Regions from separate parts of the Peribacillus sp. YIM B13481 genome, predicted to be linked through region 1. Evidence: riboswitches for the same ligand, from Rfam matches in the RefSeq annotation. Region 1 holds a riboswitch; the other holds the start of a gene.
What was found. A riboswitch is a leader RNA that binds a small molecule or an ion and turns the genes downstream of it on or off. The one in region 1 is predicted to bind cyclic di-GMP.
Positions count from the first base shown of each region.

Region 1 (15,771 bases):
TGATATCCGTACCACGTCCTGCCATGTTGGTAGCGATCGTGACTGAGCCTTGATTACCTGCATTCGCAATGATTTCCGCTTCACGTTCATGGTTCTTTGCATTCAAAACATCGTGAGGGATCCCTTTTTTAGATAAATAGGCAGAAATGACTTCAGATGTTTCGATGGCAACCGTACCGACAAGCACAGGCTGACCCTTTGTATAACGTTCGGCGATGTCTTCCACAACAGCCTTGAATTTTCCATCAGTTGACGCGTATATAAGATCTGCCCGGTCATCCCTAACGATATTCCTGTTTGTCGGGATCGCGATGACATTCATATTATAGATATTGCGGAATTCCTCTTCTTCCGTTTTGGCTGTACCAGTCATACCGGAAAGTTTTTCGTACATCCTGAAATAGTTCTGGAACGTAATCGTCGCAAGAGTCATGCTTTCATTTTGAATCTCAAGGCCTTCTTTCGCTTCAATCGCCTGGTGGAGACCTTCACTGTAACGGCGGCCCTTCATCAAACGGCCAGTGAATTGGTCAACGATGACAATCTCACCTTCCTGGACCACATAATCCACATCCAAATGCATGGAAACATGCGCCTTCAACGCCTGATTAATATGATGATTCAAAGTAACGTGACTAATATCGAACAAATTATCGATGTTAAACGCTTTTTCAGCTCGGTTCATCCCATCTTCGGTCAGCTGAACACCTTTTGTCTTTTCATCATACGTGTAATCCGTATCTTTTTGTAAAGTTCTCACAAACGCATTGGCTTGAATATAAAGCTGGGCCGATTTTTGTGCGGAACCGGAAATGATCAAAGGCGTTCTCGCCTCATCGATCAAAATCGAATCGACTTCATCAATGACAGCAAAGTGCAATGGCCGCTGTACCATTTGTTCTTTATATAACACCATATTGTCACGTAGGTAATCAAAACCTAGCTCATTATTCGTGCTATACGTAATGTCAGCATTGTACGCCTCTTGTTTTTCTTCTTTAGAATGACTGTTCAAATTCAATCCGACGGTCAAGCCAAGGAAATCATACAATATACCCATCTCAGTAGCATCACGGTGTGCCAGATATTCGTTGACAGTAACGACATGTACACCTTTACCAGTAAGCGCGTTTAAATAAACCGGCATGGTGGAGGTTAATGTTTTACCTTCCCCTGTTTTCATCTCGGAGATATTTCCATCATGAAGCGATGCCCCACCCATGATTTGAACACGGTAAGGATATAAGCCCAGAGCACGCTTTGCCCCTTCACGCGCAACCGCAAAAGCCTCAACTAGCAGATCATCCACTGTTTCCCCGTTTTGATAACGCTCTTTAAACTCTCCCGTTTTGGCACGCAGCTGTTCATCCGATAACGCAGCCGTCTTATCAGCCAGCGCTTCGACCTGATCAGCGATTTTTTCCAAACGCTTTATTTCCCGCTTATTCGGATCAAAAACTTTATTTAATATATTAAGCATTCAATAACGCTCCTCTATTATGGTAATGATCGTTCAATAACAAAATTCATATAAGTAAGAAGAAACACACCTTCTATTATTACAATCCACGCTTAATTTTACCACTTCTACCCTAGAGGTACAACTTCATGTCACTTACCTGGTATAGACCTGAATTCAATTATTACGAAAAACAATGGATAAATGAAGAGTAAAACTGTTAAAATAAAAGGAAGTATAAAAAATATATTGCAAACTCCCCACTATTCCAAATGCAACTGAGAACTATCCATAACCTTCCATCACTAATCTGTGTCCTTCTCTAGCGATAGCATGTCAAGGTAATCCAACCTTACAGGCTCCATGCTTTGAATGATTTAATGTGGGCTACTCAAACTTATAAGCAGAAGATAAATAGAACATGTTTCGAGGTGGTATTGATGATTGGTAAACGTGTAAAAAAACTGCGAGAAGAAAAGAAAATGTCCATGACTGAACTCGCCGATAAAGCGGGGGTGGCAAAGTCTTACTTAAGTTCGCTCGAGCGAAACTTACAAACGAATCCTTCTATTCAATTTCTTGAAAAAATCTCCGCCGTGCTTAACATTCCTGTTGATGCCCTTCTTTACGATGCACCAAATAAGGAAAACTTGGACACTGACTGGATGAAAATCGTTGAGGAGGCTATGAATTCGGGTGTATCAAAACAACAATTCAGGGAATTCATCGAGTTTAATAAATGGAGAAAAGATAAAGAAGAATAGTAGTTTAATAATCTACCTACATAATCCGGAAGAATACAGCTTGAATGAACTAGACTTGCTAGAATCTCATGGAAGAACAACCCTATAAACAGCTAATGAATTGAACCACTGTTTATAGGGATGTTCTCGCTCCTTTTCAGTACTCAACTTCCATCGTTCTCCTCTAATGTAACCTCAAGGCTTTCCCGTTCAAAAAAAGCACTAATTTCCTCTTTTTTGAAACCCAAGCTCCTTGCTTCTGAAATCAACTTTACCCATTCTTGATCTATTTCCAAATTAGCCACCTCTTCTACCTCCTAAAATACTCTTTGTATTTCAGGCAGACCAGCCATCGTAGTCGCTAAACCTTAGACCTGTGCCTTTGCGCCCTAATTTCAATAAGTTTGCCTTTGTCGTGTTACTATTACCAAATCATTACTTTTAATCATATTATAACGGATACACACTCCATATATTGCTATTTTATGTCGGTAATCTATCTAAAAGCAAACCTTTTATCCGACAAAATATTACAATATTAGGAATTTTTAATATTAATTCAATCATTATCAAAGTCCTATTCATATTCGCTTTTTTTAAAATGGGGGATACTGCCTTCATTAACCATTCGATGGGGCGTATTAATTCTCTCTTTGGGCGCAACCAATTTTTTGCACAGTTAAGTCCTCACCGCAGATCGGGCAAAGCCACTTTCCATATTCGGCACTGCTAAAGGAAGCCCTATGGTATTTATGGCAATTGTTTCGATATAAAAAACGCCCCCTCTGCACCTTGAGCAAATGTTTTTTTATAAGAAACTACTCGTTCTCTTTAAAGAATTAACAACTTGAGTATAGTACAAAAGTTGTAGGTGTTTGAATAGGTAAAAATAAACGTCTATCTCGTTAAAGAACAAGAATTGTTCGTTAATTACAGTCATTTTTTATACCTTTTGATTATATCCATCTAACTTTAGTAAAATAGTAATGAAATAATCAACAGCAAACATATGGACTCATCGGCTATTAATGTAATGGGAAACTACCAAAATGTATAAAAAAAGCACAACCCAGAGGCTGGGTTGTGCTTTTGATTTTAGAATTATAGTTAACTAGGTTCAATTAATCCATAGCGTCCATCTTTTCGGCGGTACACTACGTTTGTTGTATTAGTATCCGCATTCGTGTAAACGAAGAAACTGTGACCAAGCATATTCATTTGTAAAATGGCTTCTTCACTGTCCATCGGCTTCAAATCAAAGCGCTTATTGCGGACCACTTCAATATCATTATCGTCTTCGAATTCATCCACCACTTCGTCAACATCCGTATTGAAAGCGAATGTATCGGGTGTCGTCGATAGATTGTTCCGGAACTTACGATTGACCTTCGTTTTATGTTTACGAATTTGGCGTTCAAGCTTATCATTGATCAAGTCAATGGCAGCATACATATCCGCATTTTCCTCTTCAGCGCGAAGAACCAAATTCTGCATGGGAATCGTCACTTCGACCTTAGATGTATTATTGTTCACTTTTAAATTCACTAACACATTTGCATCTGGTGTATTGTTAAAATATCGTTCTAACTTGCCAATTTTCTTTTCGACGTATTCTCGAATTGCTGGAGTTACCTCAATGTTTTCACCGCGTACGTTGTAATTCATAAAGTGAGTCCTCCTTAAATTAAGACTATACAGTTAGATTCTACAATACCCCTCCGGTTCCCTTTAGAAACACATCATGAAATATGTCGAAATTATGAAGCAATTGTCGGAAGGTTTTGGAAAGGGTTGATGTCTGCCCTAGCTTCATTATAACAAATGCCTAGCAATAAAGAAAAAATTAAGCCCGCATTATTTACAGAAAATTTAAAAATATTTAACATAAAAACCGTTTGGAATCCAAACGGCTGGGTAATCAATTTCTTTTATCGTAGAACATGCCATCGATTGATAGACTTTCATAGGGGTTCGTGTATTTATTAGATGATTTTTTCTTCTTATTTATTTCCTGGATGTCCCGCTTTATCTCCAGCTTTTGGAGATAAAGCATGCGATCGACCTGTTCGTTAAGTAACATTGTTGCACGGCCAAGTTGTTGCTCTTCACCAGTAAAAGGCGGTTTGATTTGAGAAAGAAGTTCATCCCGCTGGTCAATCAGCTGTGTGAACCTTTCTATTTTATCTTCACGTTCTGCAATCGTCCGATCTTCCAAAACGGCAAGTAATTCAACAGTCAAATCATGAAAGGTTTGAATGATCATTACACTTGACCGCTTTGTGTAAACTGTTTTTTCCGGTTCATCTGAATAACTTCCTTCCAGGTATTACGGAAGTCAGTAACGAGTCCCTCGACCTCTTCCAAGGCTGCAACATCATTTTTCATATTCGCCTCTATCAGACGTCGGTTCATGAAATCATACAGACTCATCATTTCCTTGGACACTTCGACATCCATATTCAGCGTCACCATCAATTCATGGACAATGTTTTGCGCCTTTATGATGTTGGTATTTTTCGCTTCGATATTTCCTTCTTCAATTGCTTTTTTCCCAAGCATGATGAACTTTATGCAGCCATTATAGAGCATTAATGTAAGCTCTCCCGGGGATGCTGTATTGACTGAACTTTGTTGATATGATTGATATGGATTATTTATCGCCATATTTATCTTCCTTTCCGACTTGCCTTAACTAAAATAAGAGGCTAACGATGAACTTTGGCTGTTTGCCTTTTGAATCGCTTTTTCCATGGCCGTGAACTGATTGTAATAGCGCGATTCCAATTTCGTTAACTTTGCTTCAAATGTTGATATCCTCTTATCCAACCCATCAACCAATTTTCCAATTGTAAAATTGTTATTAACATATCCGGCCTTTCCGGCCTTTTCAGTAATCACTTTCATGGATGATTCTATATCACCCCGTAACCGACGCGCGAGGCCTTTATCGCTTTTCTCCGTTCCATTGGCCATGAACATATCATAAATCGCATTGGGATCTTCACTAATGGCTGCCCGGAGCTTGTCCTCATCAATCGTTAATTTACCGCCCTCCAAATAATTCTTGGTCGTAGTGATACCCAAACTGCTGAGATTGTTTTTTCCTGTGATTCCATCCACCGAGGTGTATAGGGACGTTCTCATCGTAGTTAGGAGACTTTTTAGTGTTGAGTCACTTTTTAACGTTCCGCTCTTCGCTTTCTCATCCCACATCTTCACTTCATCTTCTGTCATTGCCTTCTTTTGCTCAGTAGTAAGCGGGGTAAAGGAGCGATATTTCGCTTCACCTGTTTTATCCTGAACCTTTTTAATGATTTCATTGTATTTATTCACAAACTGAGTGATTGTATCCAAGATGGAATCCACATCAGCCGTTGATGAGAATGTGATGGTATCCGTCGTTTTCTGCTTAACCGTTATTTCCACTCCATTGATTTGAAACGTATTCGAAGGCCGGGAAATGTCCAGTCCATTATAAGTAATCGATGCATTTTCCCCTTTTGCGCCGACAGCCCCTTCATTATTACTGCTCATTTTTAACACAGCAAAAAAATCTCCGCTACCCCCTAATTCAATTTCAGGGCGATCATTTACATCACCGGTATTTTTAGCAGTGATGGAAAACTTCTGGGAGGTTTCGTCAAAAAATAGAGTCACTCCCGAGTTAGCATTAATTTTATTAATAACACTCTCTAGCGTATCGTTTTCATTAAGAGTAAGCGTATACGGTTTGTCCATTGTTACTCCATCTTTTACTTCCGTATCAAAACCGCCATCTTTATTGATAGCCAGTATCGTAATATCTTGAGGAGTCGTGATACCCAATTCCGATAGTTTCTTTTTGGAATCAGTAACTGCTGATTTATCTGTACTGGTCATGGTTGCTGCTTTGGCAAGCCCATTCACCTTGATATTTCCAGTAAAATCACTGGTCGAGCTCACATTTCTCACCGATACTGCATCTGGATTTGATACCGATATTTTCTTTTTAATAAAGGAAGACTGCTTCCCAACCCCATCACCAATGAGTCTATCCAATTCTGATAAAGATGTATTTATCGAGCGGTAATCATCCCGCTGCCACTCGGAATACTGCTTTTTCTGTGTTAATTTATCCAAAGGCACCCGTTCCGCCTGCATCATACTCTTAACTAATTCATCAATGTCCATTCCACTCGCAAAACCACTGATTCTTACCACAATCAATCACCCGCCTATATTTTTTCATCCACCATAATCCCGACAAACTCTGTCATTGCCGCATAGAAATCCAGTAACTTCTTAGGAGGGATCTCCCTGATCGTCTCATCCGTAACGTCATCCACAACCTTGACATAATACTCATTCAGCTCCTCATGATACTCAAAATGGATGGCCGTTTGTGTTGGATCCAGGAAGGTGTTCAAACTTTCCACTACTTCATTCACCTTTTCTTTAGCAGGCTCATTATTAGATTCCACACATTGTTCTGAATAGGCAAACGTATTCATTTCACGTTGATAATATGAACTAATTCCGTCTGAGATTGCTGTTCTAAGCTGTGAGGAAAGAATATTCGTGGACAAACTCTCCAGCATCTAAATAGCCCCCAATTTGATCTGTTTACTTTTTATATCGGTAATTAAGGTTTTATTTTTAGTCACTCATAGATTTTGGTTGCACCTGCAAATACTCATTAATGATCCTTTGCTATAAAAGAGATTCTACTAAAAAAACTCCAGAAAAATATTTGGGGTCTAGTTGATTTCCACTCCAGGCACTCGCTTTCCGCGGGCGGTCCGGGAGACTCCTGCGGGGTCTCCCTTGGACACGTATCTCCCGCAGGAGTCTCGTACCTTCCGTTCCAATCAACTTTGTTCTAATATTTAGATAGAAAGCCCTTTACCTACAATCTTGTTTAGGACTTCCCTTTTTATTCAAATAATCAGCGAACATACTAAAAATTGATATATCCCATCCAGCTTGTGATTGATAGCTGTGTTCACAGTCATTTCACCATACACATTACTGACATCTTCAGCTGTGTATTTTGCAGTGCCATCATACTCTATTAGGATTTTAGCCATAAGGTTCCTTGGTGACATGAACGAATGGTCCCTTCCTTTTTAAGTGGCAGTAATCTCTTTTTTTCTACATCACAGTGTTCCTTACACCCTTCAATCAGTACAAATAAAAGAGCCTGACACAAAGTGTCAGACCCTTTATTGTTAAGCTAACTATTCAATTAACGAAGTAACTGAAGAACGCCTTGCGGTTGCTGGTTAGCTTGAGCCAACATTGCTTGTGATGCTTGCGCCAAGATAGAGTTTTTAGTTTGCTCCATCATTGTTTTTGCCATATCTGTATCACGTATACGTGATTCAGCAGCAGTCAGGTTTTCAGAAGAAGTACCTAAATTGTTGATAGTGTGCTCTAAACGGTTTTGGTTTGCACCTAGTTTAGAACGCTCTGCTGATACTGTATTAATTGCGTCATTAATTTTTGTAATTGCTGCAGCAGCACTAGCATGGGTTCCTACATTTAATGCTTGTTCAGTTGTTTCGTTATTAGTTCCGTCTGTTACTGCTAATCCTGCATTATCTGCTCCTTTAGTAGATATACCTAAAGCTTCTGCACTCATATTTCCAATATCAAGAGTCAAACTTTGTTTTTCATTAGCCCCAATTTGGAATTTAAGGCTCTTATCCGGGTCAGCAGGAACTGCGTCGACCTTTTCTGCACCCTTAGTAACTTCTGTTACAGTTCCAACGCCGTTACCAGTCAAGGCAACAGAAGATTCTTTGTCAGCTTTTTGAGTTAAAGTGATTTTTCCTGTTCCAGCATCAACAGCTACAGAATAGTTATCTTTAAGTGCGGCATTACCTTCGATGGCAGCTTTTAATGTATCTGCATCACTGAATTTACCTGTAGCTGGATCCTCATCCCCGGCAGCTACAACTGTGAATGTTTGACCACCAATTTCAATTGTATCGTCTACAGTGGTGGAAATTGATCCAAAATCAAATGAATATTCTCCTGCAACTGCTGGTTTCCCTGCCACTGCTGCTCCATCTTTGTCGCCGTTTAATAGTTTTTGATTATTGAACTCAGTTGTGTTAGCGATACGGTTAATTTCAGATGTTAGGGAATTGATTTCTTTTTGGATTTCATTACGGTCTGTACCAGTATTGGTGTCTGTTGCTGCTTGTGTAGCAAGCTCACGCATACGTTGCAGAATATCAGTCGTTTCGTTTAATGCACCTTCTGCAGTTTGAATCAAAGAGATAGCATCTTGTGAGTTACGGGAAGCTTGGTCCAAACCGCGGATTTGTCCACGCATTTTTTCAGAGATTGCAAGACCGGCAGCATCATCGCCTGCACGGTTGATACGCATACCTGATGCAAGTTTCTCCATTGATTTAGATTGTGCATTCGTTGCACTTGATAATTGACGGTGCGTGTTTAAAGCTGAGATATTGTGATTGATAATCATTTTATGTTTCCTCCTTGAGTTTTAAGTTCCCACGTCCATGTGGTTGTTTACGAAAGCAATGAATAAGTCTATTTCACTGCTCATCGTTGTATATTTAATATCGGTCTGCTTGGAAACATATTTAGCGGGTTTTCAAGATTTTTTCTTGAAATACTCATTTATATTTTCCAGAAGATTGGTTTTTATTTCAGAAGCTTCGCTATTTTCCTGCTGGATGGACAGGTAGATTTCCTTCCTATGGATATCGACGTTTTTAGGAGCATTGATACCCAGTTTAATTTGTTCTCCCTCAACAGCCAAAATCGTAATTTCGATATCATCGCCAATCATGATCGCTTCGTTTAGCTTTCTGGTCAATACGAGCATCATTCCTCCCCCTGTTCTGCTGGAGGTTCAATCAATCTGTGCTTTGTACGGTATTCACTGCCGTTCATGATAAATTGCTTTCCCGTTTTTTTAGAGGCATTTATGATGATGGGAGCCTGAAGATTCGCCGTCGTTTCATTGAAAGGGTCTTGAATCGTCAATATGACGAAAGTAATGACTTCCAGTTCCGTTTCTATTTGTAAAGAAGATAATACCTCATCCGGAAGCTCCACTTCGTAATCACGAAACACTTCAAAAGGATTTGTCACAATGAAGGCAACCTCTTTTGTTTTTACAGATTGCAGGACGAAAAAGGGCGTGTCATCCAGAGTTAGCAAACAAAACTGTTTTTCTTCTAGAAATCCTGGTATCCCGCTATCAAATCGATAAATCTCTTCTTCCACTAATTCGATTTCGCCATGAAATTTTGTTTGTAGAATCATTATTGTTTCACTCACCTATCTCATCCGGAAATAAATTGATGAAATCTATATCCAGCGCATTTTTTTGTAGAATTTCCACATCTGCACTCCCTGGTGTGTATGTATGGTTCGGTCTATTGATTCGAGCATCAATGATCGGTTTTTGAGCGGTTGCTTCAATCTCCACCTGGGCCGGCTGATAGTCAAGCTTTACGCTGAAATGAGAGGGAATCCACCCAAGATTGAATTGCTTCTCCGGTCCTTTGCTGTTTTGCCTGGCCTGTTCAGCGAGTGCATTACCGCCTTTTTCAATATGCCTTAGCTCCGTCCCCTGCTGAGCACGTCTTGCCATACCAGCCAGCCAATCTTGATATCCCTACCGGGCAAATTCCTCCACTCGCTTGGAAAGGCTTTTTAAATCCATATCTTCCCTGGCTTGTGACTGGTCGATCGTCAGCTTGCCTGGGGCCGTTCGGATTTCCAGGATTGCCTGCGGCTGTTCGATAGATTGGTCCGCTGCCTTCTGTTCGATTTGCTGTACAGGCTGTTCTATATTCAATCCAATCTTCATTGAGGTGGATTGCAATCTAATTTGTGGAATCTGCATCATCAACACTCCTTAAGAGAAAAAAGCTATCCTTTTAAGAATAGCTTAGCGAAGAAAATCTAATAAACTCGGTTGCATGATTTTTGCACCGATACTTAATGCAGCACTATGGATACTTTCCTGGGTCGTCAAATCCATGATTGCTTTTTCGATATCGACATCCTCATTTTTCGAAAGGATTTCAGTAGCAAAGACCTCCTGCTGTTTGAGGCGGTCCGTCATCAGCTCAATCCGATTCTGCCTTGCGCCAACCTGTGCTTGCATGCCTAAGAAAGTATTTATGGTTGCGTCAAGTCCTGCCAGCGTGCCACTCACGTCACCACCGTTTTCAAGTGCGTCGATTGTTTGGTCAATGCTTCCCCCAGCGGCAAGCGCAACACCAAAAATCTTCGAACCGTCCGTATTGATTTTCAGGGAAATCCCGGAAAACACTTCAAGGTTTATGTCTCCTGTGCCATACACCGTATTCCCATTCCCATCTTTAACGGAAGACGGTCTCACATTTGTATCCTGGCCGTTGAAAATATATTTCCCGCCTATCTGTGTGTCGCCAAGAGTTATGAGATGTTCTTTTAATTGCTTTATTTCCTCAGCAACATTTTTCAGTTGTTCGCCTTCATACGTACCATTGCTGGCCTGAACCGTCAACTCACGTATCCGCTGCATGGCGGAAACAGCTTCAGAAATGGCATCATCCGTGCTGTCGATCCAATTTGTCGCCTCGGCAATGTTGCTCTGATACTGCCCTATTTGATTGAGGTTTGTCCGGTACCCCATTCCCATCATGGCAGCGACAGGGTTATCGGATGGTTTGGAGAATTTCTTTTGAGAGGAAACCTGCTCTTGAAGCTTGGCCATCTTCTCGTAACTGCTGCTTAAATTGCTTAACATATTATTGGTTAGCATCGATTGCGTTACCCGCATGTTCGTTCACTCCTATTATCGGCCTACAGTGCCCATTCCGTTTATGATTTTATCGAGCATTTCGTCCATCATCGTCATCATTCTTGCAGAAGCATTGTATGCTTGCTGGAATCTGATCATATCGGTCATCTCTTCATCCAAGGATACAGAACTGACAGAGTCTCTATTTTGGTTAACGGATGTAGCAAGCACGACAGAATTGGAAAGGTTTTTTTGGGCGCTTTGAGAATCCACACCCAGTTTTCCGATGATTCCGGAATAATATGTGTCGAAACTTCCCGTCAATTCCTTTGAATTTTGGTCTTTAGTCGAGTACTCACTAAACGCTTTCTTCTTCAGGTCAGCCAGGAGTTTGGCATTTTCATTATCCCCGGATGCCCCTCCGCTTTTAGCGCCTGCGGCAATTTTCGAGGGATCCTTTACGATTTCACTATTCACCTTGATGCTTTGGGCAGCGCTCTTACCTGGTTCTATTTCAAAGAAGTCCAATGTTGAAGCATCGCTATCACCTAGTGCATATCCTTGTTTGTGGATGGCATTAAACTCGTTCACAAAAGCCGTCGTCATATTATCCAGCTTTTTTAGCATATCAGGATACGCTCCCCCGATCGTACCATCATCCTTTTTATAACCAAAATTGTTGATCAAACCGGATAGTTCTCCCGAGAATTTGTAATCCGTCATTGTTTTTGAACCGAACTTCACTCCGTCTACCATACCTGTCGTTTTATCATAGCTAACTTCAACTTTCGAAGTTCCCACCATCCCAGTTTGGTTAACACTTACTAGATTGATAGGCGGCACATAAGACGAACCGTCTTCTTGCATCAATTCGATGTTGTATAGCCCTGCAGCTACATCGCTGGATCTTCCGTAATCCGTCGGAATGACGTTATTCACTTTTATGCTGACAAGCTGCGAAAGTTGGTCTACAAGTACATCACGTTTATCATAAAGGTCATTTGGAATATATCCATGCGGCTCCACTTTACTGATTTGTTGATTGAGTTGATCAATGCTGCTAATGAGCGTATTGATTTCGTTCGCTTTGACGTTTATCTGATTACCGATATCCGTTTGAACGCTCGTTAGCGATTTGTAGTAGTAGTTAAGGGTATCCGCGACCATGACGCCCGTTGAGGCAACGACTTCACGGGCCCCGGAGTTTTCCGTATTGGCCGTCAGCCCTTGCAGCGAATTCCAGAACTTCTCCATCGTGGCAGCTAATCCGCTGTCGGTTGGTTCATTCATGATCCCTTCCATTTTAGACAATGATTCGCTCATGGCCCCATAAAAACCGATTTTATTACTTTGTGTCCTGAATTGTGCGTCCAGGAAACTATCCCGGATCCGCTGAACCGTTTCTGCCGCCACCCCTGTCCCGATTTGGCCAGCTACGCGCGGGCTGTTCAATCCGACAGTTGGAAAGCCAGACGTCTGTACCAGGTTGACCCGCTGCCTTGAATATCCTAATGTATTGGCATTGGCCACATTATTCCCTGTCGTGTACAAGGCTCCTTGAGAGGTGGATAATCCGCGCTTTGCCGTCTCAAGACCCATAAAGGTTGAAATCATTTGGTCAAACCTCCATCTTTTTTCTGTTTCTTAAGCTTTTGAATCAAACATTGCCATGACGCTTTTTACCGGCTTTTTAACCGAATCCCCATAATTCAAGTTCTGATTCTGCGGCCTCAGCATATCCAAAGAGACATTGATGAATTGAAGGGATTGATAGATTAATTGCTGATTTAAACCGTTCCGCTCTTTCAGCTTAGTCACTTCATCAATCAATTCCGCTTTTAGCCGTTCAATGATTTCCGTTTCAACTGGTCCTGTCAGTTCCGTTACGGCGTGGATGGAGGCCTTCTTTCCCACGGTTCCATTTACTGCAAGGAATTCCTTGACTGCCCCCTCTCTCTCCATATCGGTTTGACTGATTGCTTTAATATGCTTTTGTTCCTGAATCAGCAGGGCAGTAATTGCCTCGGTATCACTTGCTTTCAAAATGGCCGTTTTTCTTATCGCTAATTGATTGAAGCTTTTATGAAGCTTGATCAATTTTCCAAGCGATTCGATGATGTTCCGTGCAGACATTTTGCTGCCTCCTCTGCTCATAAATGAAGGACGGAAACTGGTCCCGTCCACTTCATTCAAACTTTAGTTCATTTCCGGTAAAAATCGATGAGGCCTTTAGCCGTTGCCTGGGCATTCAATTTATAATTTCCGTTTTCAACTTGGATTTTCAGTTCGTCCACCTTTGCTTGTCTAGCAGCAGGAATCGGAGATGATTGCTGCATTTCTTTTGCCGCTGAAGAAATTTCAACTTTATCCGAGGCATTGACCTTAGACTCTTTGATATTCCCCGTTTTATTGGCTTGAAGATTATACGGGTTAACACCTGTCATACCGATGTTATTGATTTTCATATTCCAGATCCTCTCCTTCGGTCGATTTTTTTAATCCCATAACAATATGATTCTTCAGCAGACCATGAGAATGCTCTGGACTGTGTTATTCACCCTATTGTTATTATCGACAAAGATTCCTTTTATTGTTTCCTGTAATCTTTCCTTCGACAACCATTGTCGAATATTGTTCTCAATATCGGATATTTTAACAAATCATGCATGCTTTCGCCATGATATCTACCCTTTTTGATCATCCTTCATGTAGTACGTATTTTTTTTATCATTTCCTTGAATTTCAGTTGGGCGCCTTTCCTCACTTTCAAATGCCTGCAAATCCGTAACGAGGGAATCGCTGCACTTGCCGCATAACCTTCCGATCTTGATGTGAATGCCGCACTTTTCACAAGGAATTCCTAGATTGGGAAACTGCGAAATCCTTAGCTTTCCTGTTTTCACAAATTTAATAATTAAAGTTTCTTCAACGCCAGTTTCCTTAACCACTTGTATCATGGACGCCGTTCTATTTATTTTCTTGCGAATATAGGCATACACTTTATCATATTGGGCTTCTTCTTCTTTATAACAGGCATCGCATAGATCACGGTATTTCGTCATAACGAATAACGAATTACAGTTTGGACAGTTGAATATTCCCATTGAGTTTCCCTCCCTCACCATCACAACGATTATTCTTATTACTGTATATATCGAATAATACCAGCGATACTTTAGGACGTTTATTAAAATTAGCTGTTTCACCTTGCCAGGGTGATGGATGATACCTCTCTGGCCCCAGCCGTTTTTAATGCCTTGGCTGCATGCCTGAGCGTTGTGCCTGTAGTGTAAATGTCATCGATGATCAAAATTGATTTATGCTCCAGCAAATCCGTTTGTATGACCTGAAAAACCTGGGGTAATGACATTCTCTCTTGACGTGACTTTTTTGACTGTTTTTCCGTATGGATCCTTGTTAAGATCTCGGCAGTGTGAAGTCCAAGAAGTACTGCCAAAGCTTGTCCCTGGTTGAATCCCCGCTCCCTAAGCCGTTCATCACTAAGCGGGATGGCCGTTACCAGGTCAAACTCCATGTCCTTTAACCTGTCTTTCAAAAAAGGGACGAATACCTCAGCTAATGCATAATCCCCTCGGTATTTATATTTAGCAATAATATCTTTTAAGTCTTCATTATAATGAAATAGCGATATGTTCTTCGACAAATAGCCGGACCATTCCCTATTCCTTTCCCATCTTGAACAATCCAGACAGATGTCACCAGTACTGTAATTCCTACCCAGCTCCCTTGAGCACATTGTACATGTTTCCCCGGTTATCCTATTAAGTTTCCCCTCACACTTTTCGCAAATTACCTTTGCCTCAGCCCTCACCAATAGGCTCCTCCATGTCAATGCTTCCTTCATTCCTTCATCACAAACTAGGCATCTCTTCATCCAGCAGCCCCCTTTTCATTGCATCTTTATTCATCATTTGTATATGGTGAACCGTCTCAACCATCGCTTTACTTTTACCGTAATGAAAAAAACTGATCGTCCCGGCAGGGTTAGCAAAGCTCCTCCCTACCCGGCCGGCAATCTGGACGAGGGCACTATCTGAAAACACTTTATGTTCAGCACCAATCACGGCTACTTCCAACCGTTCAATTGTCACGCCGCGTTCCAGGATGGTCGTGGTCAATAATCCAGGAACCATTCCATTCCTTAATGCCATTACTCTTTCTTTTCGGTCAGGGTGCCGTGAGTGGACAATCGATAATTTAGGGGACAGCATTTGAAACAGCGGAAGTGCCTGCTCCATCACTTGAATGCTTGGGAAAAACAATAGGAAGGGGATATTCTGCTCAAGTCGTTCACATACCCATCCTTTGATTGCGGGAGGAATCTTTTTTTGATGAAATTGTTTTTGCCAGTTGCCGCTCCATTTCATTTCAGGGACAGGGATTGGCTGACGATGATAGCGGGCTGGGATTATAACGGCTTTCAATTTGCCGCTTCGATATAGTCGCTGCATTCGTTTCGAAGGTGTGGCGGTCAAGTAGATGGTTGCGGCAGAAAACTTTTTTGATTTATTAACTGCATAATGCAGCGAATCATCAATTGAGTAGGGAAACGCATCGACTTCATCAACAATGATGACATCGAAGGCTTCAATAAAACGGAATAGCTGATGGGTCGTAGAAACAGTTAGTGGCGAAAACGCATGTCGATCTGTACTGCCGGCGTAGAGCGCCGTGACTTCAATGGCAGGAAAGGCTTTTTTTAACCTTGGTGAGAGTTCGAGAACGACATCGGTCCGCGGTGTTGCCAAACAAATTCGTTTCCCAGCAAGCAAGGCTGCCTCAATCGCTGCAAATAG
Region 1 is NZ_JBHZPE010000001.1:178,123-193,893, forward strand. It holds gene secA (preprotein translocase subunit SecA) at 1-1,480, opposite strand, end outside; gene ACFX4X_RS00900 (helix-turn-helix domain-containing protein) at 1,900-2,223, shown strand; gene ACFX4X_RS00905 (anti-repressor SinI family protein) at 2,367-2,507, opposite strand; cyclic di-GMP riboswitch class I at 2,539-2,621, opposite strand; gene hpf (ribosome hibernation-promoting factor, HPF/YfiA family) at 3,310-3,867, opposite strand; gene fliT (flagellar protein FliT) at 4,121-4,465, opposite strand; gene fliS (flagellar export chaperone FliS) at 4,465-4,866, opposite strand; gene ACFX4X_RS00925 (flagellar hook-associated protein 2) at 4,891-6,402, opposite strand; gene flaG (flagellar protein FlaG) at 6,417-6,779, opposite strand; gene ACFX4X_RS00935 (hypothetical protein) at 7,119-7,286, opposite strand; gene ACFX4X_RS00940 (flagellin N-terminal helical domain-containing protein) at 7,427-8,674, opposite strand; gene csrA (carbon storage regulator CsrA) at 8,807-9,040, opposite strand; gene fliW (flagellar assembly protein FliW) at 9,040-9,483, opposite strand; partial or broken gene ACFX4X_RS00955 (DUF6470 family protein) at 9,491-10,072, opposite strand; gene flgL (flagellar hook-associated protein FlgL) at 10,115-10,993, opposite strand; gene flgK (flagellar hook-associated protein FlgK) at 11,009-12,568, opposite strand; gene ACFX4X_RS00970 (flagellar protein FlgN) at 12,599-13,087, opposite strand; gene flgM (flagellar biosynthesis anti-sigma factor FlgM) at 13,156-13,419, opposite strand; gene ACFX4X_RS00980 (TIGR03826 family flagellar region protein) at 13,639-14,058, opposite strand; gene ACFX4X_RS00985 (ComFC family protein) at 14,157-14,849, opposite strand; gene ACFX4X_RS00990 (ATP-dependent helicase ComFA) at 14,827-15,771, opposite strand, start outside.

Region 2 (15,771 bases), on a different contig from region 1:
CCGTTAATTGTTTCTGTACCGTCACCAAATTGAGGCAATAGCTCATTGTCCGCCAGCTCCAGCACTGTTACACTTTTAATATGGGAAATCGGGTATAGAACTAGCCCGTCATTCTCACTGGATAAAACTAAAAATTCCTCTTTTACATCTACAACCTGGCCAACTTTTGATGCCGGACCGCCGCCATTCACTTGAATGATGCTAGTTTGAAGTGATTCCAGCATACCTAAAAAATTTGCTGGATAAACTGTTTCTTCTTCGTTGATCGAACATAAATCAAGTTGAGATTTTTTCGCATTCCCCACAACAATTTTCAAATGCTCGATGGCGAAATATACGAGTTGATTTTGTTCTGTTTGAATCACGATATAATCGCTCTGAACTGTTAAAAGCTTGCCTTCTCTAGAATCAGGCCCGCCTTTAAACGCCCTCACAAATTTCCCTGTTAAAGCTTCAAGGTACGGTAAACCAACAGTCTCTTCCATTTTTCCTTTAGCCTCCAATAGTTATTTATACTTTAGTGATATCCGTACTGCATATATATGCGCCTTCTTTCTAATACGGACTCTGCTAATCACCCATTTTGTAGTAAATCGTCGTACGCCTAGAAAAATGTTATGAAAAAACTCTTTCCATTCTATTCAACTATTAAAAAGGGCCTTCCTTTTTAATAAAAAAACTCCGGAATTTTCCCCGGAGTTACTTCATCATTTACCTTATTGAACGAAATGGCCTTTCTTCCAAGTTACTTAATAATTCCGTCATTTCCCCTCTACTGCTGAGCCAAACGCTTCCATTGACACTGGGTGACGGCAAATTCATCTCGATCAGCAGAATTGAAAAGGATCCTTGGAAGCAGCCAATAGATCTTTATATACCTCCCATTTGCAAAACAGACTTGCACTCCCTCATAACCTGAAAGTCTGTCAGGAAAAAAAAAAGAATACTCCAAATCGAAATTTGGAGCATGACATTTACCTATGTTTTTCCTTTAGCCACCCGATTACCGATTTCCCACCGTTTTCGCGGAGATCCTCAGCTTCTTCCTTTCCAATGGCCTTACCATCCTTGATCACGATCACCTCATCAAGGATTTTCTCGATTTCATGAGTGGCCATGATAACCACTTGCCTTTCAAAATCGATATAAGACAGCAAGCTCCGTACTATCGACTCCCGAACCATAACGTCCAACCCTGAGAATGGTTCATCCAATAGCACGACCGGTGCCTCCCGGGACAGGGTCAGCACTAATTTAAGCCGTCCCCGATTACCTTTCGACATCGTACCGACCTTCTTCCGGACATCCAATTTCATGAATGCCAGCATTTCAATTGCCTTATCCAGATTAAAATCAGCAAATTGCGACGCATGAAAATCAATATACTGACCTGCGGTAAAATTGGTATAGAAAAAATCAAGCTCTGACAGATAAGAAACAACAGAAGCCGTCCTCCTGCTTACCGGCACCCTATCGACCGTCACCTCTCCATGATCCGGTTTCGCGAGTCCGGCAATCAGTTTGAGCAATGTTGACTTACCGCTGCCATTGGCCCCCAGCACCCCATATATCTTCCCCACTTCAAACGTGAGTGAAACACCATCAAGGGCAGTAATGCTTCCATACTTTTTCGTTACATCATGCAGCTCAACCGTCATTTTGCATCCCCCTGCTTCTTCAGAAATTGCTGTACCGCTGTCAGCATTTCTTCTCTCGACAAGCCGATTTCTATCATATTTTCAACGAATGTCTCGATAACTTCCGTTTGAATCCGGGTACGCAATGATGCAATCAGTACCGGATCATTTTTAACGAATGTACCTTGCCCCCTTCTCGTCTCCACAATTCCATCCCTCTCAATCTCGGTATAAGTACGCTGGATCGTATTCGGATTGACACCCATCTCGACAGCCATTTCGCGGACCGATGGCAGCTTATCCCCACTCTTTACCTCACCCCGTACAATTGAATAACAAATTCGATCGGCAACCTGTAAATAAATCGGTTTTGAAGCATGAAAATCCTCTGACATCCTTTACACCTCAATCTTTCGGTCCAAGAGCCAACATGAAGCGAGGAACAATATCACTAATGCGATAACATCCAACCCACTTGTCAAAAGCGAAATATTCCCTCTACCTTCTAGATAAAACTCCAACTTGGCTTGAGATAAGCTAAACGACGAACCGTTAAAAGCAGGTACAGCCCATAGATCATCCAGTTTCTTATATGTCTCGGTATTTCCAACCCAATTTTTCACCAAAACCATTCCTATAAACAGAAGCGACACAATCAGCCAACGAATATTTTTAATAAGCTGAATCCTTGCGAGTGCATGATACACTACCCATAAAAACATCATTAGCACGGCAATGACAATACTGACCGCCGTCATAACCCCGCCTATCTCTAACAAGCCTATTAATTCCAAAATATTTTCCATCTGAACGTCTGGCTGAAAATAACTGGTCGGAACCCTAAAAGCCACAAAAACTAAACAGCAGGCAAATAAAATTGAAACCACCTGAAACAGCACACTTGACAATAATTTACTTCCAAGCAGCATCGCCGCAGACTGGGGGTTATGAATCCACAACTGCGTCTTCCCCTCATAATTCAAACATCCAAAAATCAAAGAGAACATAATAAATGGTTGTAAGAACATGATTATCCATGTGCACATATAAAAAAGACCTGCAACTTCCAAATACCTGGATGCCAATAAAGCAATAACCACTAAGCCAACCTGTGCAACCAATAGCCAGAGAAGTGTGGATTTCCCGATCAGCCACTCCTTTATCATTAAACCTTTAAACGAATTCAACGTCCCAACCCCTTCATTATTGTCCTAGTTACATAGTACACAGTTACACTGATCTATGTCAAAAGTATTATAAAATAACAAAATATACTATTCTTTTATAGTGAATTTAAATATAATAGATGAAGTGGTTACAATAAGAGGAAGGAAGTAAAATATGAGACATGAAAAAAAGACGAAAAAGAAACGGACATGGCTGAAGGTAGTCGGTATAATTGTCCTACTTTTCATATTAGCAGGGGGAGCGTTAGCCTACTCCATGTGGAATGCTCTAACTAAAACCGTTGAATCAATGCATACACCCATAGACCGTAACACGGATAAACGAACAAAAGACCTAGCACTATCGGATCAGGAGCCCTTCTCGATGCTCATGCTCGGTGTCGATGAACGTGATGGCGACAAAGGTCGTTCAGATACAATGATCGTCTTGACGGTCAATCCACAAAAGAAGTCAGTCAAAATGCTAAGCATTCCGCGTGATACACGGACCGAGATCGTCGGTCATGGTACACAGGATAAAATCAACCATGCGTTTGCCTTCGGCGGCGCAAAGATGTCCATGGATACTGTTGAGAACTTCCTCGATATCCCGATCGACTATTATATGAAGATCAATATGGAAGGATTTAAGGATATCGTTGACGCAGTCGGCGGCGTGACTGTTCAAAACGATTTGGACTTCACCTCCGATGGCATTCATTTTGCGAAAGGTTCGCATACTCTTAATGGGAAAGAAGCCTTAGCCTATTCACGAATGAGGCATGATGATCCGAATGGTGATTTTGGTCGTCAGTCCAGACAACGTTCCATCATTGAGGCTGTCATCAGGGAGGGTGCGAGCGTTTCCTCTCTGACGAAATACAATGATGTCTTCGACGCACTGGGCAATAATATCCAGACGAATTTGACGTTTGATGACATGATGGACATCCAAAAGAACTACAGGGACGCTAGCAAAAGCATTACCCAATCATCCATAAATGGCAAAGGAACGAAAATCGACGGAATCTACTACTATATTGTGTCGGATGAGGAAAAAGAAAAGGTTCAATCCGAATTAAAAGAACAATTATCCATCAAATAAGAAAAAATGAAAAAGCTGTCCGGGCCTGCAACCCGACAGCTTTTTCATTTTCACCGTCCAATAATCTGACAAAAAACGAACACCAATTGTAGAGATTTGTTGGAATTTTTGTTGTTTATTAGGCATGAAAAAACGGTATAATCTAGTAGGAGCTGATACTTACATTTCCCCTTGCCCCTTTCATCACTTGACACTATTATTCTTTGGACCCGGAATTCCATCAACCATCATTCATCAACCATAATAAATAATCCTAAACAAAAGGAGTGGATTTAATTGAAAATCAAAGCAGGCAGCTGGGCTATGCTAAGCACACAGGACAAAATGTTTATTCTGAAAGCCATCAGTGATCGCTCAAGAATGAAATATGTTTCATGATAAGTAGACCTATTGGAATCATTATACGAGAGCATCGCCTCTCCCTTTTCACTAAAACGAACTTGTGCCTGAAAAAGGAGAGGAATCTATTCAAACTGATAATTCCATAACAAACGCCATTCGCCTTTTTCTTTAACGACGTAGCAATCCTGTTCCAATGTAAACACCCCAAAACGAGAATTGAAGACCTGTGTAACTGGAATTTTAAAGGCCGTTTTATGCACCCTTCCATCCTTATCCAGACTCCAGTTCTTCACTTTCTTAACTTGGCCTACATCATACTGAAAGGTCTCCACATCCATATGCTGTAAAAACACATGAGAGCGATTTTGCACATAAGCTGCCCGATTCGGAAACCGCAGCTTCATTTCAGAACTTAACAAATCCCAGGACTTCCCGAACTCCGCTTCGCTTTCATACTCATAAAAATCTTCCACCACGCTTTTTGAACCGCTCGGCCAAAGAAAAATGATCCAAGCCCCTGCAGCCAATGCCAGGAGAATAATCGCCAATGCTCCCAGTGGAATCTTATTTTGTCTTCTCACTCATCAATCACCCTCACAGGTTATCTTTCATTTATATATATAGGGGAAAACGATAAAAAAGAAGCATGTTGTTAGACATGCCCCTTAAGTTTATGTGAAATGATCTCTCAGATTCTAGGACTTCTCCAACGATAAAAGAAAAGAAAAAAGAAAATTCCCAGCAAACCGCCAAACGTGTCCAGCATGACATCCTGCCACAAGGGAGTTCGGCCACCCGTTAGTTTTTGATGCAGCTCGTCAGCACTCGCATAAAAAAGGATGCATAAAAAAGCGCCTGGAAACGAAAGAACAGGATTCTTCACAAAACGGCGCCAAACACCATATGTCAATAATCCAAACACAAAAAAGATAAAAAGATGGGCACCCTTCCGAAGGAAAAACTCCAGAAAACCATTCACCCCTGCTGTTTGGGCACTCACTTCAACGCCACCATACATGAATGAAATGCCGCTTAATCTATCATACCAATACGGCGTATTGAACTGCGCTAATAAAGGGGAAATGCTTTGCTCCTCATACGTTTGCGAGGAAAAAAAGAAGATGACCATCGCCCATAAAACGAGCAAACCCGGGACGTAGTATCTACGGATCATATACTATCAGGTTCTTCCATGATCCCGCTTAATTTTTCCTTAATCTCGTCCACAAGTTCATTTACAGTAACATCCTGCCCAGACTCTCCCTTGGCAAAAGTGTCTTTTAAAATATCAAAAAAATCCATTTGAATGTTCCACTCCAATATCATTGAGCCACCACTTCATACTGTTGTCCTAATCCTTTTTTTCAAAAATAAGGAATATAGCTCTTTTTATTTGATAATCACATATAAAGTGGTGATTGGCAAGCGGAATTAATCTACAAAAGGGTAAAATCTGAATTTTTAAAGAAATGATCACAAAAAGTTCATAACTGACGGAATATTAAAATCAGCAGTTGAATACATGCAGTTCATTTGGTGTAAGATCCAAATGAAAAAAAACAAAAAAAGGGGCGATTCCTCAGCCCCTTCGATACCCGCTATTATTGCCCCATTAAATAAGTCATCAATGAAATCAATACGAAAGTAATGGAAATATAAGCCCCGATAAAAATTTTCTTGCTTCTCTGTTTCTTTTCATAAACTTCCTCGAACGTAATGAATTTGTTTTTTGTCATCAAATAATCTCCTTTTATTTTGATGGCAGCTATCTGACATCGCCTTCCGCGAAGTCCCTTCGCTTGATCTCTATAGTTATATCGGCATACAACCAAAAACATTTAGGTATTATTAACTATATAGTTTATCATACAAAGTACCTTAATTAAAATATTCCATTCTACCAACAAGTCTTTTATTCCTAGGTATTCATTCTTAATGCAAAGCAATTATCCCTACCTGTTCATAGAACTGTTTTTTGGGCTGCAATTTGTTCAAACCATATCCATTTACCGATTAGTAAATAAAAAGGATAGAAAATCACCCTTTGCAAAAAATAACAAAAATGATATCAACGAGAGGAAGAGAAAAAATGAATTCAGAAATGCAGGAGAAATGCGGGGTATTTGGGGTGTTTAATCACCCCAAAGCAGCCGAATTAACTTATTACGGACTTCATTCACTTCAACACCGTGGTCAGGAGAGTGCAGGAATTGTGGCTAGTGATGGAAAATCATTCAGGAGTCACAGGGGCATGGGATTAGTAACCCAAGTATTTTCACGGGACATCCTTGATGGACTAAGCGGAAATATGGCCATTGGCCATGTACGATATTCAACTTCTGGTGAAAGTTTACTGCAAAACGCACAACCCCTCGTTTTTAAATATAGCGAGGGGGACTTGGCTGTTGCTCATAATGGCAACCTCGTAAATGCAAGGATAGAACGGGATGTGTTACAACAGCAGGGAAGCATCTTTCAAACAACAACCGATACTGAAATAATTGCTCACTTAATAGCTCGTTCAAGTAAAAAGCATTTCGCCCAAGCCGCACCTGATATGCTTAAACGTATCGACGGTTCATTTGCCTTGATTATAATGACTGAAAAACAAATACTAATCGCCTTGGATCGTCATGGGTTACGTCCGCTTAGCCTTGGGAAAATTGGCGAATCAATCATCGCCTCCTCAGAAACATGCGCTTTAAATGCGGTTGATGCTAAGTTCTGGCGGGAAGTTGAACCGGGTGAATGGCTTCTTATAGATGAAAATGGAATTCAAACTGGAAGATTTGCGGAAAAAGGAAAGGTTTCCCTTTGCTCCTTTGAATTTGTCTATTTTGCCCGTCCAGATAGCGTCATTCAAGGAAGAAGTGTCTTAGCAATCCGAAAGGAATTAGGTCAAATTCTGGCAAAAGAACATCCGACACAGGCTGATGTCGTCGTTGCAGTTCCCGAATCAAGCGTCCCTGCCGCCATTGGTTTCTCCCAACAATCAGGAATTCCATATGAAATGGGGATTATTAAAAACCCTTATGCTGGTCGTTCATTCATTGAGCCCACGCAAGAATTGCGCGACTTAGCTGTTCGACTGAAATTAAGCGCTGTGCAAGAAATTTTGGAAGGAAAAAGGGTGGTATTAGTCGATGATTCGATTGTTAGGGGAACGACAAGCAAGCGCATTGTCCAATTGATTCGGCAAGCAGGTGCCAAGGAAGTCCATGTAAGAATTAGTTCACCTATGGTTAGAAACCCTTGTTTTTATGGAGTGGATATGCCAACTAAGGAAGAACTATTTGCCAACAAACACGAACACGAACGAGCGATGGGACAGGTTATCGGGGCAGATTCATTAGCCTTTTTAAGCACCGAAGGGTTATTAGAGGCAGTAGATGTAGATCTTGGAGAAACTAGCAGTCGCTGTATAGCCTGTTTTAGTGGGGCTTACCCAACTGATATTTGAAGGATATGGCAGGCATCACACAAACACAACTGTCTTTGTGTGATGCCTAAAACTCCATTTTCCTAATATTAAACCCGCGCTATATTTCCCCTCCTGACAGTCGAACTCCTCGATCACCAATGAGTGTATCTTTTTATTCCGAGTCTTTAATTTCTTATCTTATAAAGTTCAATATAATTTTTATCCAACCGAAAAATGACAACCATAAGGGCAGACTGAATAAGGTTCCCCATATGATTCCCATCATAATATTTGCAGGTCCATCCATAATAAAAATCCCTCTCATTTAAGTTGCATTTTATTATTGTGTCCATGATTCATTGTTCAGGATACCCTTTCATGTGTTTTTTGGTAAAAAAGTCCATAAAAAAAAGACTGAATATCAGTCTTCCCTAAAGTAAATATTTATTAACCCATAATGAACTTTTTATCTCTATTACCTAAGATGAACTCCCGCACATCTTCAATGGATAATCCTAAGTCTTTAGCCTCTAAAATTAAATAAACCCATTCTTCTAATTCATTTTTTGCTTTCATGACAAATCCCGCCCCATTTGTGGTAACACAGCCGTCTTAGCATAGCCTTAGACCTGTAATTTTGCGTCCCTACTTTTCAATAGGTTTGCTTTTCTCAAGAATATATTCTTTCATTTTTAATAAATCTATTGAAAAAAACTTTTTGATTGTCTGTTTCGATGGCGCTCAACCATCATGTCCTCAAAAAAATTCCCCTACTATAATACTATATTACTGTTAATTATACTTAAAAACGTAACAATTGCTCATAATATTATTCGTTTTTTTATGTCATTTTTCCACATTATTCTTCAAAAAGTGACATTGCAATATATAAACTCAGGTAAAATGTGCTTACTTTAAAACACTTTTATAAAAACAATAGAGATATATTCCTATAATTAACTTATATTTCCTATACCGGAATAATATTTCGAATCAATTGGCTTTACTAGTAATAAAATGATTCAGTTTTAATTAATTTTCCCTAAGAAAAAAAGCCAGCATTACAAACCATAATATGGCTGTAACCTGACTGTTTATTATATATTTTAGAGTTTACACACTTGATTCCATTTGGATCCCTAATAAATTGCTAAACATCCCTCTTTTTTCACTCGCTAATTGGTTATATTCACCGACCTGAATAATTTCTCCCTGATCCATGACCAACACTTGATCGGCATTGCGAATCGTCGATAATCGATGAGCTATTACAATGATGGTCATTTTCCCTTTTAATCTTTCAATAGCGGATTGAATCTTTGCTTCGTTCTCGGTATCCAGTGCACTTGTTGCTTCATCCAAAACAAGGATGGCTGGTTTGCGCAGAATCGCTCTGGCCAGTACTAGACGCTGCCTTTCTCCTCCTGACAGGCGGACACCTCGATCACCTATGAGAGTATCCAAGCCTTGAGGAAGCTTTCTGACAAAATCCGCGGCTGCAGCAAATTCCAAAGACTCCCATATGGATTCATCACTTGCATCAGGGTCAATGATCAGCAAATTTTCCCTTATTGTTGCATTAAAGAGAAATGGATCCTGTGGAATATAACTTATGGACCTCCGCAACGATAATAAGCGGTCATTTGTAAGGGGATTATCATCTATTCTGACTTCACCCTTATTAGGTTGATTTAACCCCATTAAAATATCTATTAAGGTGCTTTTTCCGGCACCCGATCGCCCTACAATAGCCGTCATCCGGTTAGAGGGAATGTGTACGTTTATATTTTTAAGGGCATACGTACTCTCACTTTGATCATAACTAAAATACACATTACGACAATCTAACCCTCGTTTAATTTCAATAGGCTTGATATTTTTATAATCGGATTCATATAACTCTCTCGCAACTCTACATTCGTTTTGTAAATCCGACAATGCTTTAAAAGATGGAAGCGTAGATCCTATTTGCTCTAAATTAGATTGAATGCTAGTGAACCTTGGCCATAACCTTGAGAAAATAACCATGATCAGCATTAATTGTGCTGGCTGGGCCATGAACATCTTTATCGAAAAAAACACAAAAATGGCAATTAAAAGTGAAGATACGATTTTGAAGATCATTTGGGAAGTTGTATTTAACGTCGTTAACTTGATTCTGTTTTTTTCCATTCTTTCACTTAAAGAAAGAAACCAATTCAAATGAGATTCCTCTAGTGAATTACTTTTGATATCTTTCATTCCGTTAAGGTGATCTGTCATACCCGCTAAATATGTTTGTGTTAACTGAAAGGTTTCCTTTCCTATAGACTGAGACTTTTTCACAAATTTCCGGGACGAAAAAATAAGGATCAACCCAAAGGCTATTATAAAGCTCGTCATTGGAACAGATAAATAAAATGCTATACCGATTTGAATGAAAGTAAAAATAATAGAAGATAAAAACTGTAAGACTAAATTAATACCCGCACTCACTTTGAAGGTTTCATTTGTCATGATGTTGATGATATCAGATTTCCTCTTTTTCAGGTAAAATCCCCAATTTACTTGCAGCAGACTGCCATACGCCTCATCCCTTAACTGCCTGACAAAACCCTGTTGGATTTTCACTCCTAAGATTGTTTGATTCCGCTTAAAAATACTTTGTCCAACCATTAATAACACGTAAACTCCCAATATCAATAAAAGACTAATCGTTTCAGGAATTCCTAAGAATAATTCATTAACCCAACTTAAAAAAGGAACTTCCACTGTACTAATATCTAAAATACCGGTCATTCCAATCAACGGGATTAATAAGAAAATTCCTACACCCTCTAATAAACCTATTAAAATCATACAAATAAGATTGATATAAAGAATTTTCCCTGAATAATCATGTATCCGCTTGATAAAATGCAAGAGATGCTTCAAAACCATATCCTCCTATCACAGAGCTTGTTTCTTTGTTATCCCGAATGTCTACAATGCATATTGCTTTATTGCTTAATTACGACATTTGAAGGAAAGGTATTGGGGCACATTATAGGTTAATAAGAACTTCTACGTAATGGATAAAATAGAATCCGAGTGGGGGTTGGTGATTCGTAGAATTTATATACTCTCTATTATAAATCCGTTTCCGGAGAAAATCGTGTTAAACGTCCCCCCTCTTAAAATAGGTATCGAGGACGTTAACTAGATTCTTGTTCTTTCAGCTTTTCAATACTGTTCTCTTTAGCGAATTTAGAAACGACCGTGAACCTATCCATCACTTCAGCACCAGTTATATAAAAAGGACCGCTACGTAACCAAGCATGTGCAATGAGTTCTCCATTCTCATCTTTAGCTGTACCTAAATAAAGAGTACTATCTATATTTCTTTTCTCCAGCATTCTCATACCAGCAATTGCCATTACAAGGCATTGGCTTTCCCAAAAAGTATAGCGACTCATAATATGAATAGCTCGCGATATACTGGCTAAAACCTCTTTATTCGATGAATTGGAGGTATATGATGTCTCTTTCATTTGTTCACCTAGTGAAGGAGCAACTTTTGAAAATGGAATACTCTTAAGATAACGGGCTCTACCTAAATGTAAAAAGGCCTCAATAAGCAGCAGCTTTGTTTTAAAGTTCAATCGAAGAAAATTCCGCGCTTTCTTTGTGATATTCATTGTTTCCTCCTAGAGCTAGTAATTCATGATACTAGGAATTAATGCTATCTTCTATTTTAACTAGGCCTTGCTCTAACAATTGATTTATAAAGTCCGTGACTTGTTCCTCACACTCGGTTTGAGCTACATCATATTGAGACTGTAAGGTTGTTACTAACTCACGAATCGTAATGGGCTCCTTCATTAGATCCCATATCTCACCACCTAATGTTCCTAAATTATAATACTTTCCTTTGTGAACACTTAACATCACTTTTTCTCCGTCCATGTCACTTGCGATGTTACCCTCCCTTTGTACAATTGCTTTTTCTAAAGAAATTTGTTGTGTTTTCAAAATAAAGAATCCTCCTCGTTTATATTTTCTAATATTTGAGATACAAGATTATTGACTGTAAATCCTGTGTTAGGCCGATGCAATTGATACATATGGATTTTATTTAAAATATTTACCGACTCCATAAAATGCCACTCCATTAAGCCTAATCGTGGGACTAGAAAATTACGATATGTATGACAGAATAAAGTTCGGAAACGTTCTAGTTGATTTATTTTTTGTAGTGTAACTTCTCCATGCTCTGTTTTTACTAATTCAAATACAGTGCTTAATGGTAAAGGTTCATTTGAAAAACTAGACGTAACTGGTACAGCAAACTTTGTTTCCCTTTCAAATAAAGGCTGGTAACCTTTCTTTTCTATTCCAAAAGCTTGTAAACTTTCTTGCCATAGTTTTTGTTGTGGATATGAGGGAGTTATAAAGGGTTTATTGTCTTTTGATAGAGAAACAGGGATAACATCATCACTTAAAAGTTGAAATCCTTCTTTTAAAAAAGCGGCAGCAAGTGTTGATTTTCCAGCTCCTGAATCACCAACGAACGCATATGCCTTCCCATTGATATTTACTGCACTTCCATGTAAAGGTATCACTTTTTTCTGAAGTAAGATAATCCCCATACATGTTCCAAGAATATATAGTCGAATATGATCCTCATCAGAATTTGATATAGGTGAAACGGTAATTTTCTTTCCTTCTTGAATCTTAAATATGGCAATGCCGGGAACTTGAAACATAACCATATGATCCTCAACAACATATTTTTGTTTTGGCAAAAGAACTTGCTTCTCCCAAAGCTCTGATAAATCCCCGTATTCAATTTCCACATCGGTCATGTCCTTGGAAATTCCGAGTCTGGGTACTTCAGGAAGGAGTATATCACTAAAAAGGTTCAATCCGAAAGCTCTATAACCTAAATTTTGTACAATCTCTACCATCTCTTTCACTCCATATACTAGAAAAATTAATCAAAGCCCTTATACCTTAAAAATTGTATAAGGGCAGTTATTACTAGGGGAAAACAATCAAATCTTTAATTAACTATGGTGAACCATTTCATCTGGATCATTCTGCACACCATCAGGGATGGTTATACCAGGACCTCCCATAGTCATGTTAATGTTAAGTACTTCTAATTTTGGAGTTTGCCATTCTTTTTTCATTTTTGTCACCTCCCTTCAATGAGGTTATTTAATAGGCTCTGTTAAACTATATGGTTGATTCTATTTTTTCAACCATCATCATAAACATAGCTTTTTAAGAAAACGATAAACAATTAAACCTCTCATTAAAATTCTAAATTCAGAATCAAAGGCAACATTAGGCTGGGGTTCTGTGCGAAACTTGTTAAGTGCCTTCTTAATTGCTCCCATATTCAAAAAATTAGCTATAAACGGATCCTGACTAAGCTGTTCCACCTCACCAATAAATACATTCCAGTTTGGGAGCATTCTAGCAATGGTATCTGCACCCTGAACTCCCCGAGTTTTCTGGTTTAATCTAATGTCATCAGGCAAATACCCTTTTGTGGATCGTCTAATGAGTGATCGATCTACACCATTCTGCACAAATTGTTCAAAAGGAAGGGATAAACAAAATTGAATAACTCGTAAATCATTCGTAGGGTCATGTCCCTGTAATGAATACTGCAAGGATAATTTAGTTCCACTTGTTCCCGTTGTATTCCACATATTCAGATAACCAAAGTGATTTTTCCTAATATCATTAATATTTGTAGGATTAACGCCCATTATATTGATTCCTTGTTCCTCTAGTTTTGAAAAAACTTTAGTTCTCCGAGCAAAATCATCATTAATTAATAGTGGCGAATCATCTTGATTATTTGCTTTGGTATTAGGATGAAAAGGATAAGCCTTTTTTCCAATCACTTTCATTACTCTCGATCTTTTTACTCCCATATTTTTGCTATAAGAATTTACTTCATGATATAGGCGGATCCATCTCATTTTTCTTAATAATAAGGCATAGTAATCAAAAGTCGGTCCCCAAGAAATTGAAAAATTTCCCCTTGCACCGTTTAACAATACTCCTATTCCAAGCTTGTTAGCCTCTTCATATATCCCCTTCACCCAGACGGAATTTTCAAAAAACTTATAGGGCATTTCCATTATTTCTAGCCAATCATCTACTACTGATAATGAGCTTTGGCCTTCAAACTTTAAATACTTAGCATTGATATTTCCAACATGATTAACTGTAGATTTAATAAGTGGCCTCTCATCTGCTAATCGTTGTTTTGGGGTCCAATCATCAAATTCATCAATAGGGATAGAGCTAAAGGTATATAATTTTTTGTCTTGGTTTAGGAGAGTATTTGCAGCAAAGCTGACAACAGACCCTGAATCCAATCCACCACTTAAATTAGCTCCCACTTTACGATGTGTCCGTAATCTCGAAGTCACTGCTTTTTGAAAAACTTCCCTAAAAGCCTCTTCATAATCGGAATTTGATTTCAAGTGCAATTTATCACTATCTCCTACCGTACAATATCTCGAAATCATTACTTTATTATCTACTATTGATATAGTATGAGCGGGCGGTACTTGTTCAATTTTATTATAGGCGGTTAAAAAGGGATCTACCGTATCATTCATCCCTGGAATTGCTAAAAACTCCGCTAACCACTGCTCATTCAGTTTTTTTTCGATATATGGTAATTTAAGAAGAGGTTCAATAGTTGTACAAAAAGCAAATTTCTCATGGCTTTTGTGATAATATAGCGTTCTACTCCCTGCGAAATCTCTTGCCCCAAATAACTTTCTTTTTTTCTGATCCCAAATCATAAATGCAAAGTCACCGATTAAATGCTTAGGAGTTTCTTCACCCCATTTTAGATAACTTAGTAGAATGACTTGACTATCCGATAGGTTATTTCTATCTACTTTTTTAATACATAGTTTATCAAACAATTCCTCTCTATTATCAATGATTGCATCGGCTGTTATCGCCATTTGTCTTTCATAATCATAAAAAGGTAACTGTTCATTTACCGACTCATTTGTAAGCCACTGAGCATGACATCCAAGAAAAGTATGATCATCATGCCATATCTTGATACAATCAGCAGGAAATTTTTCTAAAGACTTCATTAAAATCTCTCCATACTGGAGATTTATCGGTTCTTCATTTAAGTGATATAATCCGGCGATTGCGCTCATTCTTTTCACCTGCTATTTTAGTTTTACCATTAATACAGTGACTATTGTTTTGACATACTTTGTTTAATCTAATTTTTAAATTAATCATTAAATATTGGAAAAATTTGCATTCGTAATTATTAAATGGGAGCTGTTCGCCCATAGATTCAGGAGTAATCCATTTAGCGTGACACCCAAGAAAAATCTTTTCTGAATGCCAGGTTTGAATAGAGTCGGCCGGATATTTCTTTAAAGCAGCCATTAAAATATGACAATGCTGGAAATTTACCGGCTCTTCATTTATCTGACAAATACCAATGATAGCGCTTATGTTTTCCTCCTGCTTATATTGTTATGTATATAAAATTTATAGAGTAGTATTATATTCTTCTCATTCTAGATTTCTATTAAATTAAAGTAGTAGTATTACAAGTTAAAAGTACCCAATGTTTTTTTGGATACCCACTGAGTTACAAGTCCTATATTATTTAAAACATATTACTTTATCTTTCTTCGATGGTGATTAAAAACCTTTATGAAAATACTACTATCATCTGATTTAAAAAACTTAACCCCAACTAATTTTAAGGGTGTCCATATTTCTCTCATGTGAAATAAAGGCATTAAAATTCATCCTTTCTTCATAAACCCTGTTAACATAATAATGAATAATATTAATATCTTCCTTTAATAGAAAATTTATTTTTGATAATAGACTTCAATTTTCAAATCACGATAAAAAAACCTAATAATCCATATATCAACAAGCGTTGCTTTTTTATGTATTAAATGGTTTTGTGTTTATATATCTCCTGACTAGCGTCCTTTTCATAAGAAACAAACCGGTCAATCTAACTGTTTCTACGAACAATTTGTTCTTTATAACGAATTACATAAGCTAAATTTACCATCTATTTATGCCTATGTCAATAACTTTTTATCTGCATATAAATAT
Region 2 is NZ_JBHZPE010000040.1:2,979-18,749, reverse strand. It holds gene ACFX4X_RS19175 (ABC transporter ATP-binding protein) at 975-1,658, opposite strand; gene ACFX4X_RS19170 (GntR family transcriptional regulator) at 1,655-2,032, opposite strand; gene ACFX4X_RS19165 (hypothetical protein) at 2,036-2,824, opposite strand; gene tagU (polyisoprenyl-teichoic acid--peptidoglycan teichoic acid transferase TagU) at 2,979-3,908, shown strand; gene ACFX4X_RS19155 (hypothetical protein) at 4,373-4,831, opposite strand; gene ACFX4X_RS19150 (VanZ family protein) at 4,939-5,424, opposite strand; gene ACFX4X_RS19145 (YwzD family small protein) at 5,421-5,576, opposite strand; gene ACFX4X_RS19140 (hypothetical protein) at 5,852-5,986, opposite strand; gene purF (amidophosphoribosyltransferase) at 6,340-7,710, shown strand; gene ACFX4X_RS19130 (anti-repressor SinI family protein) at 8,119-8,247, opposite strand; cyclic di-GMP riboswitch class I at 8,266-8,347, opposite strand; gene ACFX4X_RS19125 (ABC transporter ATP-binding protein) at 8,785-10,584, opposite strand; gene ACFX4X_RS19120 (lasso peptide biosynthesis B2 protein) at 10,845-11,327, opposite strand; gene ACFX4X_RS19115 (lasso peptide biosynthesis PqqD family chaperone) at 11,359-11,664, opposite strand; gene ACFX4X_RS19110 (phosphoenolpyruvate carboxykinase (ATP)) at 11,658-12,596, opposite strand; gene ACFX4X_RS19105 (paeninodin family lasso peptide) at 12,696-12,821, opposite strand; gene ACFX4X_RS19100 (asparagine synthase-related protein) at 12,900-14,837, opposite strand; partial or broken gene ACFX4X_RS19095 (asparagine synthetase B) at 14,947-15,147, opposite strand.
Region 2: it holds a riboswitch for cyclic di-GMP, as region 1 does, so the genes downstream of both, ACFX4X_RS19130 (anti-repressor SinI family protein) here and ACFX4X_RS00905 (anti-repressor SinI family protein) in region 1, are expected to answer to the same signal.